2 linked regions of the Lacrimispora indolis DSM 755 genome follow. The protein of the gene in region 2 binds, or shares a complex with, the protein of the main gene of each other region. Links are inferred from orthologs where the notes say so. Each region holds a gene or a part of one and is shown on either strand. Other genes may lie near its edges. The genes, in order: mfd and uvrA.

Region 1 (7,236 bases), 1.5 Mb from region 2 along the record:
CCGGACCATATCATCATTATCTGCGATGATATCAACTTAGGGGAAGGCCAGCTGAGGATCCGTACAAAGGGAAGTGCCGGAGGCCATAACGGGTTAAAAAACATCATAAGCCATTTGGGAACCCAGGAATTTCCAAGGGTCCGTGTAGGAGTGGGAGAAAAGCCAAAGGAAATGGATCTGGCGGACTATGTTCTTGGCCGTTTTCCCAAAGAACAGCAGGAGGTCATGGCCCAGGCTTACAAGGACGCGGCAGAGGCTGCTATTATGATGGTCACGGACGGAGCGGAAGCAGCGATGAATTATTTTAACAGAAAGAAATAAGGAGATTTCATGAGTGATCTATTTGAAAAACCATTGAGGGAGTTAAAGGATTTTGAAGATCTTTCCGGCGATTTATTAAAAAAGGCCGGCCCTGTCATGGCAAGCGGCTGCATGGATTCCCAAAAGGTCCACCTGATGTATGAAGCGGCGAAGCAGGAAGGCTTAAGGCTGGTGGTGACCTATGACGATACAAGAGCCAGGGAAATCTATGAGGATCTGCGGTTCTTTGATCCTGATGTGTGGCTGTATCCGGCCAGGGATCTTCTGTTTTTCAGCGCGGACATCCACGGTAATTTGCTTACCAAGCAGCGCATGACCGTGTTCCGCCATTTAATGGAAAAGTCCTCCGGATGGGTGGTTACCACCTTTGACGGGCTTATGGACCATCTTCTCCCTCTTCAGTATTTAAAGGAGCAGGTGCTGACCGTGGAGGGCGGCCAGACCATTGACGTGGAAAAATGGAAAAAACGTCTTACAGAGCTGGGGTATGAGCGCATGGGCCAGGTGGATGGCATGGGCCAGTTCTCTATCAGGGGCGGAATCATTGACGTGTTCCCCTTAACCGAAGAACTGCCGGTGCGCATTGAGCTGTGGGATGATGAGGTGGACTCCATCAGGACCTTTGATATTGAGAGCCAGAGGTCCGTTGAACAGCTGGAGAGCATCCGCATCTATCCTGCCACGGAAATGGCCCTGACAGGGAAGCAGATCCAGGAAGGGATCGAAGCACTTGAAAAGGAAGCAAAAAAGTACGAAAAGGATTTAAGGGCCCAGTCAAAGATCGAAGAGTCTGCCAGGATCCGTTCCATTGTCTCCGAATTTTTAGAGGGGCTTAAAGTGGGGTTCAGACAGCATGGGCTGGACGGATATATCCATTATTTCTGCCAGGAGAGCGTGTCTTTTCTGGAGTATTTTCATGGGGAAAATACCGTATTATTCCTGGATGAGCCGGAGCGGCTTAAGGAAAAAGGGGAAACCGTGGAAATGGAGTTCCGGGAAAGCATGATACACCGCCTGGAAAACGGCTATCTTCTCCCCGGACAGACCGGGCTTCTTTTCTCAGCCAAAGAAATGCTGGCAAGGGTCCAGACGAAAACCACGGTGTATCTCACCGGCCTGGAACAGAAGCTTTCCGGCTTTACGGTAAAAAACCGTTACAGCTTCCAGGTAAAGAATGTAAATACTTATCAAAACGGGTTTGAGCTTTTAATAAAAGATCTGACCAGATGGAAAAAAGAAGGGTACCGGGTGATCCTTTTATCTGCCTCCAGGACCAGGGCCAGCCGTCTGGCAGGGGATCTAAGGGAATATGACTTACGGGCCTACTGTCCTGACGAGGGAGGAGAGAGCCAGGAGGTAAGGCCGGGGGAAATCCTGGTCACCTTTGGAAACCTCCACCGGGGCTTTGAATACTCCATGATAAAGTTTATCGTCATCACGGAAGGCGATATGTTCGGAGTAGAAAAAAAGAAGCGGAAACGGAAAAAGACCACCTATGAAGGGACCAAGATCCAGAACTTTTCCGACCTCTCCATCGGCGATTACGTGGTCCATGAGGACCATGGCCTTGGAATCTACAGAGGAATAGAAAAAATCGAGCAGGATGGGGTCATCAAGGATTATTTAAAAGTAGAGTATGCGGATAACGGAAATCTGTATCTCCCTGCCACAAGGCTTGACGGCATCCAGAAATATGCAGGCGCCGAGGCGAAAAAGCCAAAGCTGAACCGGCTGGGAGGCGACCAGTGGAACCGGACTAAGACCAGGGTAAAGGGCGCGGTCAAAGAGATTGCAAAGGAGCTGGTACAGCTCTATGCGGCCAGGCAGCAGACCCATGGATTCCAGTACGGAGTGGATACGGTCTGGCAGAAAGAATTTGAAGAGATGTTTCCTTATGAGGAAACTGAGGATCAGTGGGATGCCATAGAGGCCACCAAGGAGGATATGGAGAGCAGGAAGATCATGGACCGTCTGATCTGCGGGGACGTGGGATACGGAAAGACGGAAATCGCTTTAAGGGCCGCATTCAAAGCAGTTCAGGACGGAAAGCAGGTGGTCTACCTGGTTCCTACTACCATCCTTGCCCAGCAGCATTACAACACCTTTGCCCAGCGGATGAAGGATTTTCCCGTCCGGGTTGATTTAATGTCACGTTTCCGGACTCCGGGCCAGATGAAAAAGACTTTGGAGGATTTAAAGCGGGGCATGGTGGACATTGTAATCGGAACCCATCGGGTCCTGTCAAAGGATGTGCAGTTTAAGGATCTGGGGCTTCTCATCATTGATGAGGAACAGCGTTTCGGCGTGGCCCATAAAGAAAAAATCAAGCAGCTGAAGGAAAACGTGGATGTGCTGACCTTGACGGCAACTCCCATTCCCAGGACCCTGCACATGAGCCTGGTGGGGATCAGGGACATGAGCGTTCTGGAGGAGCCTCCTGTGGACCGTATGCCCATCCAGACCTATGTCATGGAGTACAACGATGAAATGGTGCGGGAAGCCATTCACCGGGAACTTTCCAGAGGAGGACAGGTGTATTATGTATACAACCGGGTAAGCAACATCGATGAGGTAGCAAACCACATCGCCGGTCTGGTTCCTGAAGCAGCGGTGACCTTTGCCCACGGACAGATGCATGAGCATGAACTGGAACGGATCATGTTTGACTTTGTAAACGGGGAAATCGACGTCCTGGTCTGCACCACCATCATTGAAACAGGCCTTGATATTCCCAATGCAAACACCATGATCATCCAGGATGCAGACCACATGGGCCTTTCCCAGCTGTACCAGCTGCGGGGACGGGTGGGGCGTTCCAGCCGGACTGCCTATGCATTTCTTATGTATAAGCGGGATAAGCTGCTAAAGGAAGAAGCAGAGAAACGCCTTCAGGCCATCCGGGAATTTACGGAACTGGGATCCGGGATCAAGATCGCCATGCGGGATTTAGAGATCCGGGGAGCAGGAAATGTTCTGGGTGCAGAGCAGCACGGACACATGGAAGCAGTGGGATATGACCTTTACTGTAAGCTCTTAAATCAGGCGGTTTTAGAGCTTAAAGGACAGAGGAAAGAAGAGGAAAGCTATGAGACAGTAGTGGACTGCGACATTGACGCATACATTCCCACTTCCTATATTAAGAACGAATATCAGAAGCTTGATATATACAAGCGGATTTCCGGTATTGAGAATGAAGAAGAGTATATGGATATGCAGGATGAACTCATGGACCGTTTCGGCGATATTCCAAGACCGGTTGATAATCTGTTAAAGGTAGCCAGCTTAAAAGCCCTGGCTCACAGCGCCTATGTGACCGAAGTGAACATCAACCGTCAGGAGATCCGCCTGACCATGTATAAGAATGCAAAGCTGAAGGTGGAAGGAATTCCCGGGATGATTGACCAGTATAAGGGGGATTTAAAGTTCCAGATGGGAGAAGAACCAAGGTTTTCGTATCTTGACAGAAAGAAGAACCAGTCCACCGATGCCATGATCAGCCAGGCAGAGGTGATCTTAAAACAGATGCAAGAATTGTCTGAAAAGAATGAAAAAATATAAAAGTTGTATTTATAAAATGAGTTCGTTTGGTTGATTTTTGTCTTTTTTGTGATATACTAATAGTAGAAGAAGGGATTTAGTCCCAGATGCTTTCTTTGCTTCAAATTTTATGGTTCGGAGAAAGGTGGTAGCTATGGACGTTTTAGGTATGTATCTTCTGCAAAGAGTATCAAATGAATTGACGATTCAAAAGTATGGTTCTTTTGAAAACCATTTTGTAACTCCCATTCCAGATAGCGCGGCCGCAAGGGCGGCCCATGAAGGATATTTATCATCTTCAAAGGAAGTGCTGCGCCGTGTGAGGCAGGGTGACTTTTAACTGGGCTTCAAAAACCCCGGCTTCTGCAAGCAATAAACTGAGTTTGATCTAAAAAATCAGGGTTCGACTTTTTTTTAACAGTCGGCCCTGATTTTAAATTTTGGGAAAAATGGCAGACTTAAGTATAATCTGTTGCATTCGTAGCAAAATAATATCAGCGACATTAAAATGCACAAGATGGAGGAATTTTTATTATGAAAGCAACTGGTATTGTAAGAAGAATTGATGACCTGGGACGCGTAGTAATTCCAAAAGAGATCAGAAGGACGCTCCGGTTACGAGAAGGGACTCCGCTTGAAATATTTACAGACAGGGAAGGAGAAATCATTTTAAAGAAATATTCTCCGATGGTAGAACTTACTGCTTTTGCTTCCCAATATGCAGAAGCCATGGCTCAGACTACCGGACTTACCGTATGTATCAGCGACAGAGATCAGATCATTGCAGTGGCTGGAGGGTCCAAAAAGGAGCTTCTCCAGAAGACCATCAGCAAGCAGCTTGAGAACCTTATCAATGAACGGGCGGTCGTGGTGTCCGGAAAAGACGACAAGAGCTTTATTCCTCTGTCAGGGGAAACCCTGGAAGGAATAACGGCTCAGGTGGTGGCTCCCATTATTTGCGAAGGTGATGCCATAGGAGCTGTAGCCTTATTGAGCAGAGAGCCCAGAGCACGTTTTGGAGATATGGAGACAAAGCTGGCTACGACGGCAGCAGGATTTTTAGGCCGTCAGATGGAAGGCTAACAAATGCAGATCAGAATACATGAATCAGGAGGTGAATAAATATGAAGGTTTTTGTACCGGAGGAAGATGATTACAGTGATGGTGATATCCCGGAAATTGATACGGAGCCATACAAAGATGGATTTTACATTGAACCATTGCCGGAATCGGAGCGCCCCAGGCGGGACGGTCCTGGAGGAAACTAATCAGATACTTCTCTAATAATCCAGGTTTACACAAAAAAAGAAACGGCAGGAACACTGGTTTTGTGTTCAGATGCCGTTTCTTTTTCATGGGAACTTATTAATAAATGATCTGGTCTCCGTCCTTGATGCAGTAATTTACCTTTACTCCCAGCTCTTCCATCCACTTTCGTGTCTCCAGGGTCTTCCAGTCTCCGCTTCCGATTCCGCCGCCGTTGTCGTTGTTCCACAGCCAGAGGGGACAGGGCCAAAGGGCGATCTGAGGCTTGATAATGGCATATACTTCCTTGTTGACACCGTACTGGCCGTGATGGGACATCTGGACGATGTCGCTTTTTAAATCTTCCGGGGTGCATTCCTGGGATAAGAGCTGGCCGGCTTCAGGGCCCATATCACCCAGCACCAGGATGCTCACATTATTTAAGAAAAATTTAAAAGCAACGGAGCTGTTATTTACAGAGGTGGTATCCAGAAGATAAGGGTTATTCAAAACTTTTGCCTTTATCTGTCCCAGCTGGATCTCCTGATCCTTTTGCACGGTATGGAGTTTTTCTGCAGGAAGAGTGGCAAGCGCTGATATCAGGCTGTACACCATATCGTTCCGGGAAGGCTCCACCTTTTCATACCAGGAGATATCAGCCAGGGAATAATACACATTGTCAATGGTGATCTGGCTGTCCGGGTTATTCAGGATCTGGACAAGGGCACCTACATGATCTGAGTGAGGATGAGTGATAAACCATCCGGATACGTGTCCGCCCTTGGAACGAAGCACATCCGTTAAGTGTGCTGCATCAATGTCCCAGCCGCCGTCAATGACCACAAGGGTTCCGTCCTTGTCCTGCAAAACCATGGAAAGCATCTGCCGGTTGTCGTAGTCTGCAAGCAGGGATAAGCTGCCGCCGTTAAATATCTTGCTGCCCGGTCCGATATTAAGGGCAGGTCCAAAGCTCATGCCCCGTGCCGTCAAGTCTCCGGCCGAAGTGGCAGGTGTGAGAAGCTCTGTGGTAAATGCGGTAAATACAATGTTCAAAAACAGCACAAAAGCTGCTATTTTTTTCCATATGCTAAAATTTTTCATGGCTACCTCCGGTTTCATTAAATAATCCCTCTTATTATATAAGAACAAGCCCTTTTTTAACAGGGGGAACAAGCAATTGTCAGAAAATCTTCAGAAATTAAAAAAAGCATTCTGTATGGGCTGCCATGCCATGATATAATAGACGTAAGCCATAATAGTCGCAAAAGAAGGAGGAGCCATGCATACTTTTGATGATTTAGTAAATATTACAAATAAACTGCGTTCCGATGAAGGCTGTCCCTGGGACAGGGAGCAGACTTACGAGAGTCTGAAAAAATGTTTGAAAGAGGAAAGCGGTGAGGTTCTTGAAGCCATTGATCATGGGGATATGGAAAACCTTTGTGAAGAGCTGGGAGATGTGCTGTTTCTGGTAATGCTTTACAGCCAGATCGCAGAGGAAAGAGGAGACTTTTCCATGGATGATGTGGTGAACGGAATCAGTGAAAAAATGATACGCAGACACCCTCACGTTTTCGGCGGGAAAAACCCAGATTTGCACCAAGAAGGACAAGCTCTCTGGGATGCAATAAAAAAGCAGGAGAAAGCCTTCCAAAAGTGCGAAAAACCTTGACAAAAACGGGAGAAACAGCTATAAATGATATAGTAATCGTGTTATGCGAAAAATCGTAGCCTGGTGCTACATTCTAGGAGGAAGATATCAATGAACAAAGCAGAGTTAATCGCAGCAGTCGCAGAAAAAGCAGAGCTGTCCAAAAAGGATGCAGAGAAGGCAGTTAAGGCTTTGACAGATGTAATATCTGAGGAACTGGTAAAAGGCGAGAAGATCCAGTTAGTTGGTTTTGGTACATTTGAGGTATCTGAAAGAGCGGCAAGAGAGGGAAGAAATCCAAAGAGCGGAGAAGTTATGAACATCCCTGCTTCTAAAACACCAAAGTTTAAGGCTGGTAAGGCTTTAAAGGATATGGTGAACGCTTAATCCATGAGGCTGGATAAGTTTCTTAAGGTTTCCCGGCTGATCAAGAGAAGGACCGTAGCTAATGAAGCCTGTGATGCAGGCCGTGTACTTGTTAA
Region 2 (6,559 bases):
TTGATCACAGCAGACTTTCCAAGACCGGACTCGATTACATCAGGATAAATGGTTCCCTGTACAAAGAAATCCACGGTTCCGATTTTCTTAGCCTCATCCTCGAATACACGGATAAATTCCTCACCAATGATCTTACGCTTTGTTTCAGGATCTTCCACACCTTCCAGCTTGTCATAAAAACGGTCCTGTGCATTCACGCGGATAAAGTTTAAATCGTAATGTCCTTCCGGTCCAAATACTGCCTCAACCTCATCCCCCTCATGCTTACGAAGAAGGCCATGATCAACAAACACACAGGTAAGCTGCTTTCCCACCGCCTTTGCCAGCATAACTGCAGCCACGGAGGAATCTACGCCGCCGGATAAGGCACAAAGCACCTTGCCGTCGCCAACCTTTTCTCTGATAGACTCAATGGAAGCTTCCACAAAAGAGTCCATCTTCCAGTCACCGGAGCACTTGCAGACATTATAAACAAAATTGGAAAGCATCTTGGTGCCCTCCTGGGTATGCATAACCTCAGGATGGAACTGTACGGCATAAAGGCCCTGCTCCTCACATTCCATACCAGCAACCGGGCATGACGGTGTATGAGCCGTAACATGGAACCCTTCCGGCGCCTTCTCTATATAATCTGTATGGCTCATCCAGCAGACAGTTTTGGAGCTTACATTTTCTAAAATCCTGCTGTCAGCCTCCACGTCAACCTCTGTCTTGCCGTATTCGCTGGCAGGCGCTGTGGCAACCTTGCCGCCCAGCATATATGCCATTAACTGGGAGCCATAGCAGATTCCCAAAATCGGGATCCCCATTTCAAAGATTTCCTTCTCACAGTGAGGGGACGCCTCCTTATATACGCTGTTTGGACCACCTGTAAAAATGATTCCTTTCGGATTCATTTCCCTAATCTTGTCCAGTGACAGTGTATAAGGGTGAACCTCACAGTAAACATTGCATTCTCTGACCCTTCTGGCAATCAGCTGGTTGTACTGTCCGCCGAAATCCAGAACGATAATCATTTCTCTCTTCACGGGTATTCCTCCTAAAATAATCTTCAGCAAATAAAGCTTTGGGTTACATTATATTCTACTTCCAATGGCTTGACAAGCATTTTCTTGAAATCTTCCCAGCTCTGTATCCACGGAACCTTTTCATTATTATACGAATGAATCAACTGGATATGCAGGCATATCCAGTTGATTCACAATCCCTAGGCCGAAAATCAGCCAATGGGCTTATCCAAATATCTTTTTACGTAATAACCGGTGTATGAGGATGGACATTCTGCTACTTCTTCCGGTGTGCCCTGGGCGATTATTGTACCGCCCTTTTCTCCTCCCTCAGGTCCGATATCAATGAGGTAATCCGCGGTCTTAATCACATCCAGGTTATGTTCAATGACGATCACCGTATTGCCGCCTTCCGACAGCTTGCGCAAAATCTCAATCAGCTTATGGACATCCGCAAAGTGAAGGCCGGTGGTAGGCTCGTCCAAAATGTAAATGGTTTTTCCTGTTCCCCTCTTGCTCAGCTCCGTCGCCAGCTTGATTCTCTGAGCCTCTCCTCCGGAAAGCTCCGTAGAGGGCTGTCCAAGCCTGATATAGGAAAGCCCCACATCATTTAAGGTGGCAATCTTCCTTGCAATGGAAGGAACATTTTCAAAGAATTTGAGAGCTTCCTCTACTGTCATATTCAGAACATCATAAATGCTTTTTCCCTTGTACTTAACATCCAGCGTCTCACGGTTATACCGTTTTCCGCCGCAGACTTCGCAGGGAACGTAAACATCCGGAAGGAAATGCATCTCGATCTTAATGATTCCGTCGCCGCTGCAGGCTTCGCATCGTCCGCCCTTTACATTAAAGCTGAAACGTCCCTTGGAATATCCCTTTGCCTTTGAGTCAGGAGTGGAAGCAAATAAATCACGGATCAAATCAAATACCCCTGTATAGGTTGCCGGATTGGATCTTGGGGTCCGTCCAATGGGAGACTGGTCAATGGCAATGATCTTATCCAGCTGCTCAGTTCCCTCAATTGTCTTATGCTTTCCTGGAATGATTCTGGCACGGTTCAACTTTTTTGCCAGGGATTTATATAGGATTTCGTTGACCAGAGAACTCTTTCCGGAACCGGATACACCGGTGACACAGGTCATGACTCCCAGAGGGAAGGTCACGTCAATGTTCTTCAAGTTGTTCTCTGCCGCTCCTCTCACGGTCAGATAACCGGCAGGCTGCCGTCTTTCCTTTGGAACCGGGATTTTGATCCGTCCGCTTAAGTAAGCCCCTGTAACGGAATCCTTATTCTTCATGATCTGCTTCGCATTTCCGGCAGCCACTACATTTCCGCCGTGCTCTCCTGCACCGGGACCGATATCCACAATGTAGTCCGCTGCCATCATGGTATCCTCGTCATGTTCCACCACAATTACGCTGTTTCCCAAATCCCGAAGATGCAAAAGGGTTTTTAACAATTTATCATTATCTCTCTGATGAAGACCGATGCTGGGCTCGTCCAGAATGTAAGCCACACCCACCAGACCGGAACCGATCTGAGTCGCCAGACGGATTCTCTGGGCTTCGCCGCCGGACAGAGTCCCTGTGGCACGGGTCAGGGTCAGATAATCAAGGCCAACGTCAATGAGGAAAGAAATCCTGGCCCTTATTTCCTTTAAGATCTGGTCTCCGATGGCATGCTGCATAGGCGTCAGCTCCAGCTCGTCCATAAAATTCCGGAACTTGACAATGGACATGTTGGTCGCTTCATAAATGTTCTTATCTCCTACCGTAACAGCCAGAGACTCCTTTTTCAGCCTCATCCCGCCGCAGGCAGGACAGGGGGTAATCCGCATAAAGGACTCATACTCTGCCTTGGAGGACTCAGAATAAGTTTCCCGGTATCTCCGGGCAACGTTCTGGACCAGGCCCTCAAAGGACACGTCATAAATACCTTCTCCTCGCTGCCCCTTATAATGGACCTTGATTTCCTTTCCATTGGTTCCATGAATGAGAATATCATGAACTTCCTTTGGATAATCCTCAAAGGGAGTGTCCAGACGGAACTTGTACTCTTTGGCAAGAGCTTCCAAAACAGCTCTGGTATAGCTGCCCTTATCTGTACAGGACTGCCAGCCAAGCACTACAATGGCCCCCTGGTCAATACTTAAGCTCTTATCCGGGATCATCAGATCCTCGTCAAATTCCATCTTATATCCAAGTCCGAAACAATCCGGGCAGGCGCCGAAAGGATTGTTGAATGAAAAGCTCCTTGGCTCCACTTCATCGATGCTGATTCCGCAGTCCGGACAGGAAAAGCTCTGGCTGAAATTAATGGGCTGCCCGTCCATAACATCAACAGTCATCAGGCCGCTTGCCAGCTCCATGACAGTCTCAATGGAGTCGGTCAGACGCTTTTCAATGCCTTTCCTGATGGCAAGACGGTCCACCACCACCTCGATGTTATGCTTGATATTCTTATCCAGCTTGATTTCCTCGGAAAGCTCATAAAGATTTCCATCTATGCGCACCCTTACGTACCCACTCTTGCGGGCGTGCTCCAGAACCTTTGCATGCTCTCCCTTCCGTCCCCTTACAACAGGGGCCAGCAGCTGGATCCTGGTCCGCTCCGGCAGCTCCATGATCTGATCCACCATCTGGTCAATGGTCTGCCTGCGGATCTCCCGCCCGCACTTGGGACAGTGAGGGATGCCGATCCTGGCATATAAAAGTCTCATATAATCATAAATCTCAGTGACCGTTCCCACCGTAGAACGGGGGTTGCGGTTGGTAGACTTCTGGTCAATGGAAATGGCCGGTGACAACCCTTCAATGCTTTCCACATCCGGCTTCTCCATCTGCCCTAAAAACTGCCGCGCATAGGAGGAAAGAGACTCCATATAACGCCTCTGCCCCTCGGCATAGATCGTATCAAAAGCCAGGGAAGATTTTCCTGAACCGCTGAGACCGGTTAGGACAACCAGCTCATTTCTTGGGATATCCACGGAAATGTTCTTTAAGTTGTGCTCATTAGCACCTCTTATCTTAATATACTGTTTTGCCATACTGTACTCCTGTTATATACTGAAATCCTGAATCTCACAACATTCGAATGCGGACTCTTTAAGCCCGCACCTCTGTTACTCAGCAACCGATTTTTCATATTATAGCATACTTTCAACCGCTTTGCAAACATTTGTTCGATAATTATTTAGAATCATGCAGCTGTTTCCTCAAGGGATTGACAGATCTCAGATCCTGCCGGATTCTTTCAAAAAACTGTTTCCCCTGAAAAAAAGCATGGTATAATGATTATATACCAAAAAAGAGGAATGAGGAAATATGAAACCACATCCAATACTGTCAATTGTGCTGCTGGCACTCTCCCTGTCAGCCGCAGGGTGCAGCATGTCTTCCCGGATACAGGAGACCCCTGCAGGGGAAACACTTCCCAAAACAGACAAGAACGAAGAAACCTCCTCCAATGCCGCAGAACCTGGAGCAGAAGAAAAAAATCAGGAAAACGTGACCATAACCACCTGGTCCCTGCACAAATATGTAAAATACTCCGACAAAGGGGCTCTGATATACCAATGGAACAGCCGGGAACCGGAGGTTGTAATCCCTGATCAGCCGGAGTCCCAGTATCTGATCAACCGGAGTTTAAGGGAGAATGACCAGTCGTTCAGACGATATGACTTTATCTATGATTCAGAGGAATACTTTTTGTCATTGGCAGACAGCAAAGAAGCATCGGAAAGGAAATCTGTTTTTACCTTTGATTATGAGGTGCTGCAAAACGACGGCAAAATTTTAAGCCTCCGGCAAAATTACGCTGACACAAAGGGGAAAACACCCTCAGTTACCCGCACTTACATCAATTCCTATGACGTGGAGACAGGGAGAAAAATCACTCTTTCAGCTATTTCCCATAACCAGGAAAGCTTAAAGCTGGCCCTTGCCCATGAATTAGCCGGACAGATAGGGGCAGCTGATACCAATGCTTCCCTTATTACGCAACTCATGTCGTCGGACCTGAATAATTTTGCACTTTTAAGAGATGGAATCCTCATATGTCCTGATTCAGTGATAGACCAATCCGGTTCTTCTCCTGACAAAGAATATCTGATCCCCTATGGCCGTATTAAAAAAGAGCTGAATGATTATGGGAACAAGCTCATGGATATTGCTGAAAAATCCGGGGAGGAACCAGCTGCCGAAAAGAAAGAGCCGGATTATGTATTTCCGGAAAGCAGTACGGAATATTTAACAGGAGCTGACTTACTTGAACCGGATGCTTCTGTTCTCAGAATAGCAAGAAATGAAATTTATGCCCGCCGCGGAAGAAAATTTGACGCCGTGGACATACAGGAATATTTTAACCGGAAACCATGGTACCATGGTAATATTGACCCTTCTGCCTTTAGCGAAGAGGCACTGACTGAGACAGAAAAAAGGAACTTAAACCTGATCCGGACTGCAGAGGATCAGCTGCAATCAAAAGAAATTACCGACAGCGGTGTTAACCTGGAACCGGACCGGGATTATCTCCTGGATTTAGACGGTGACGGTACTTGTGAAACTGTCCGCTGGACTCCCGTAAACGACTCTGCAGATTGGGCTTATACCGGCATGGAGCTTACTGTTAACGGGCAAAAGCAAGCCTGTATTCCCAAAGATATATGGGGCAATATCAGGCTGACGGTTTTGGATCTTCAAAAGGAGGACCGGGAGGTGGAACTTCATCTGGAGGTCTCCCAGGATTCCGATACGATTTCCTCCTTCAGCTTCTACCGATACCAAAACGGCAGACTGGAAATGATCGGCGATCTGGCCGGGACCGTCTGCAGCGGAAGGGGATCCTTATTCCGCCAAAGCGGCTTAAGAGCGGAAGGCGACGGCATTCTTGCCGTAACAGCAGATACTCCCTTTATGGGGTCCTCTCTCCAGTTTGGCTGTTACTATGTGGACCTTCTGTTTTCCTATAAGGATGGAAGATTAGAAGAAATCCCTCAGAGCATTTACCCGAAAAAGGATTATGAACCGGTTACATCAGCGTTTCTTCATGAAAATCCATATAATTACTATGTGGTGTCCCATCCCTTTGATGCCTTCAAAACCATGACAGAAAACACGCCTGCGTTCTCTGCTGTTCCGGGAGAAACCGTATGCCCCATAGCCTGGGCCGTACAGGATGGAAGCTTTTATGTGCTTGTTATGAACGAGGCAGGAACCTGCGGCTGGGTAAAGGAAACCCCTTGGGACACGGATCCGGATACCGCCTACTATCTCGCGGTCCCTGCCTGGGGATAACCATGTAATACAGATTAAAACCCATAACAAAGATATCCCCTGCGGTAAACGCTGCAGGGGATAATCATTTATTTATCTTCCGGATTTTCATACCTGGCAGTCAGGCATGTCCGGCTTTAAATCAAATCAGCAGCGACCCACATAAAACGCCCCGGCGGCGTTGTCCAAACCTCTCTGTAGGTGGCAATATTGGCAGGAGGCCAGTAAGGAAGATCTTCATTTCCTCTGGTCTGGACACCTACGGGCATTTCGCC

The links.
Region 1: the proteins of uvrA (region 2) and mfd are in contact, whole or in part, in a crystal structure (PDB 4DFC), measured with the Escherichia coli proteins. The link is inferred for Lacrimispora indolis DSM 755 from one-to-one orthologs.

Annotation. Positions count from the first base shown.
Region 1 is NZ_AZUI01000001.1:2,275,996-2,283,231, forward strand. What follows is about bases 1-4,079. They hold mfd (transcription-repair coupling factor), read left to right. Parts: upstream 1-330; coding sequence 331-3,879; downstream 3,880-4,079. Other genes in these bases: pth (aminoacyl-tRNA hydrolase), read left to right, coding at 1-321; K401_RS0110985 (hypothetical protein), read left to right, coding at 4,013-4,079. In the rest of the region: more of K401_RS0110985, read left to right, coding at 4,080-4,198; spoVT (stage V sporulation protein T), read left to right, coding at 4,393-4,941; K401_RS0110995 (hypothetical protein), read left to right, coding at 4,983-5,126; K401_RS0111000 (ComEC/Rec2 family competence protein), read right to left, coding at 5,224-6,204; K401_RS0111005 (MazG nucleotide pyrophosphohydrolase domain-containing protein), read left to right, coding at 6,383-6,775; non-specific DNA-binding protein Hbs, read left to right, coding at 6,839-7,141; K401_RS0111015 (RNA-binding S4 domain-containing protein), read left to right, coding at 7,145-7,236. UniProt on the Escherichia coli protein: Couples transcription and DNA repair by recognizing RNA polymerase (RNAP) stalled at DNA lesions. Mediates ATP-dependent release of RNAP and its truncated transcript from the DNA, and recruitment of nucleotide excision repair machinery to the damaged site.
Region 2 is NZ_AZUI01000001.1:3,820,451-3,827,009, reverse strand. What follows is about bases 1,020-4,421. They hold uvrA (excinuclease ABC subunit UvrA), read right to left. Parts: upstream 4,058-4,421; coding sequence 1,220-4,057; downstream 1,020-1,219. Other genes in these bases: K401_RS0118265 (YARHG domain-containing protein), read left to right, coding at 4,335-4,421; guaA (glutamine-hydrolyzing GMP synthase), read right to left, coding at 1,020-1,028. Also shown: more of guaA, read right to left, coding at 1-1,019; more of K401_RS0118265, read left to right, coding at 4,422-6,305; K401_RS0118260 (glycoside hydrolase family 9 protein), read right to left, coding at 6,422-6,559. UniProt on the Escherichia coli protein: The UvrABC repair system catalyzes the recognition and processing of DNA lesions. UvrA is an ATPase and a DNA-binding protein. A damage recognition complex composed of 2 UvrA and 2 UvrB subunits scans DNA for abnormalities.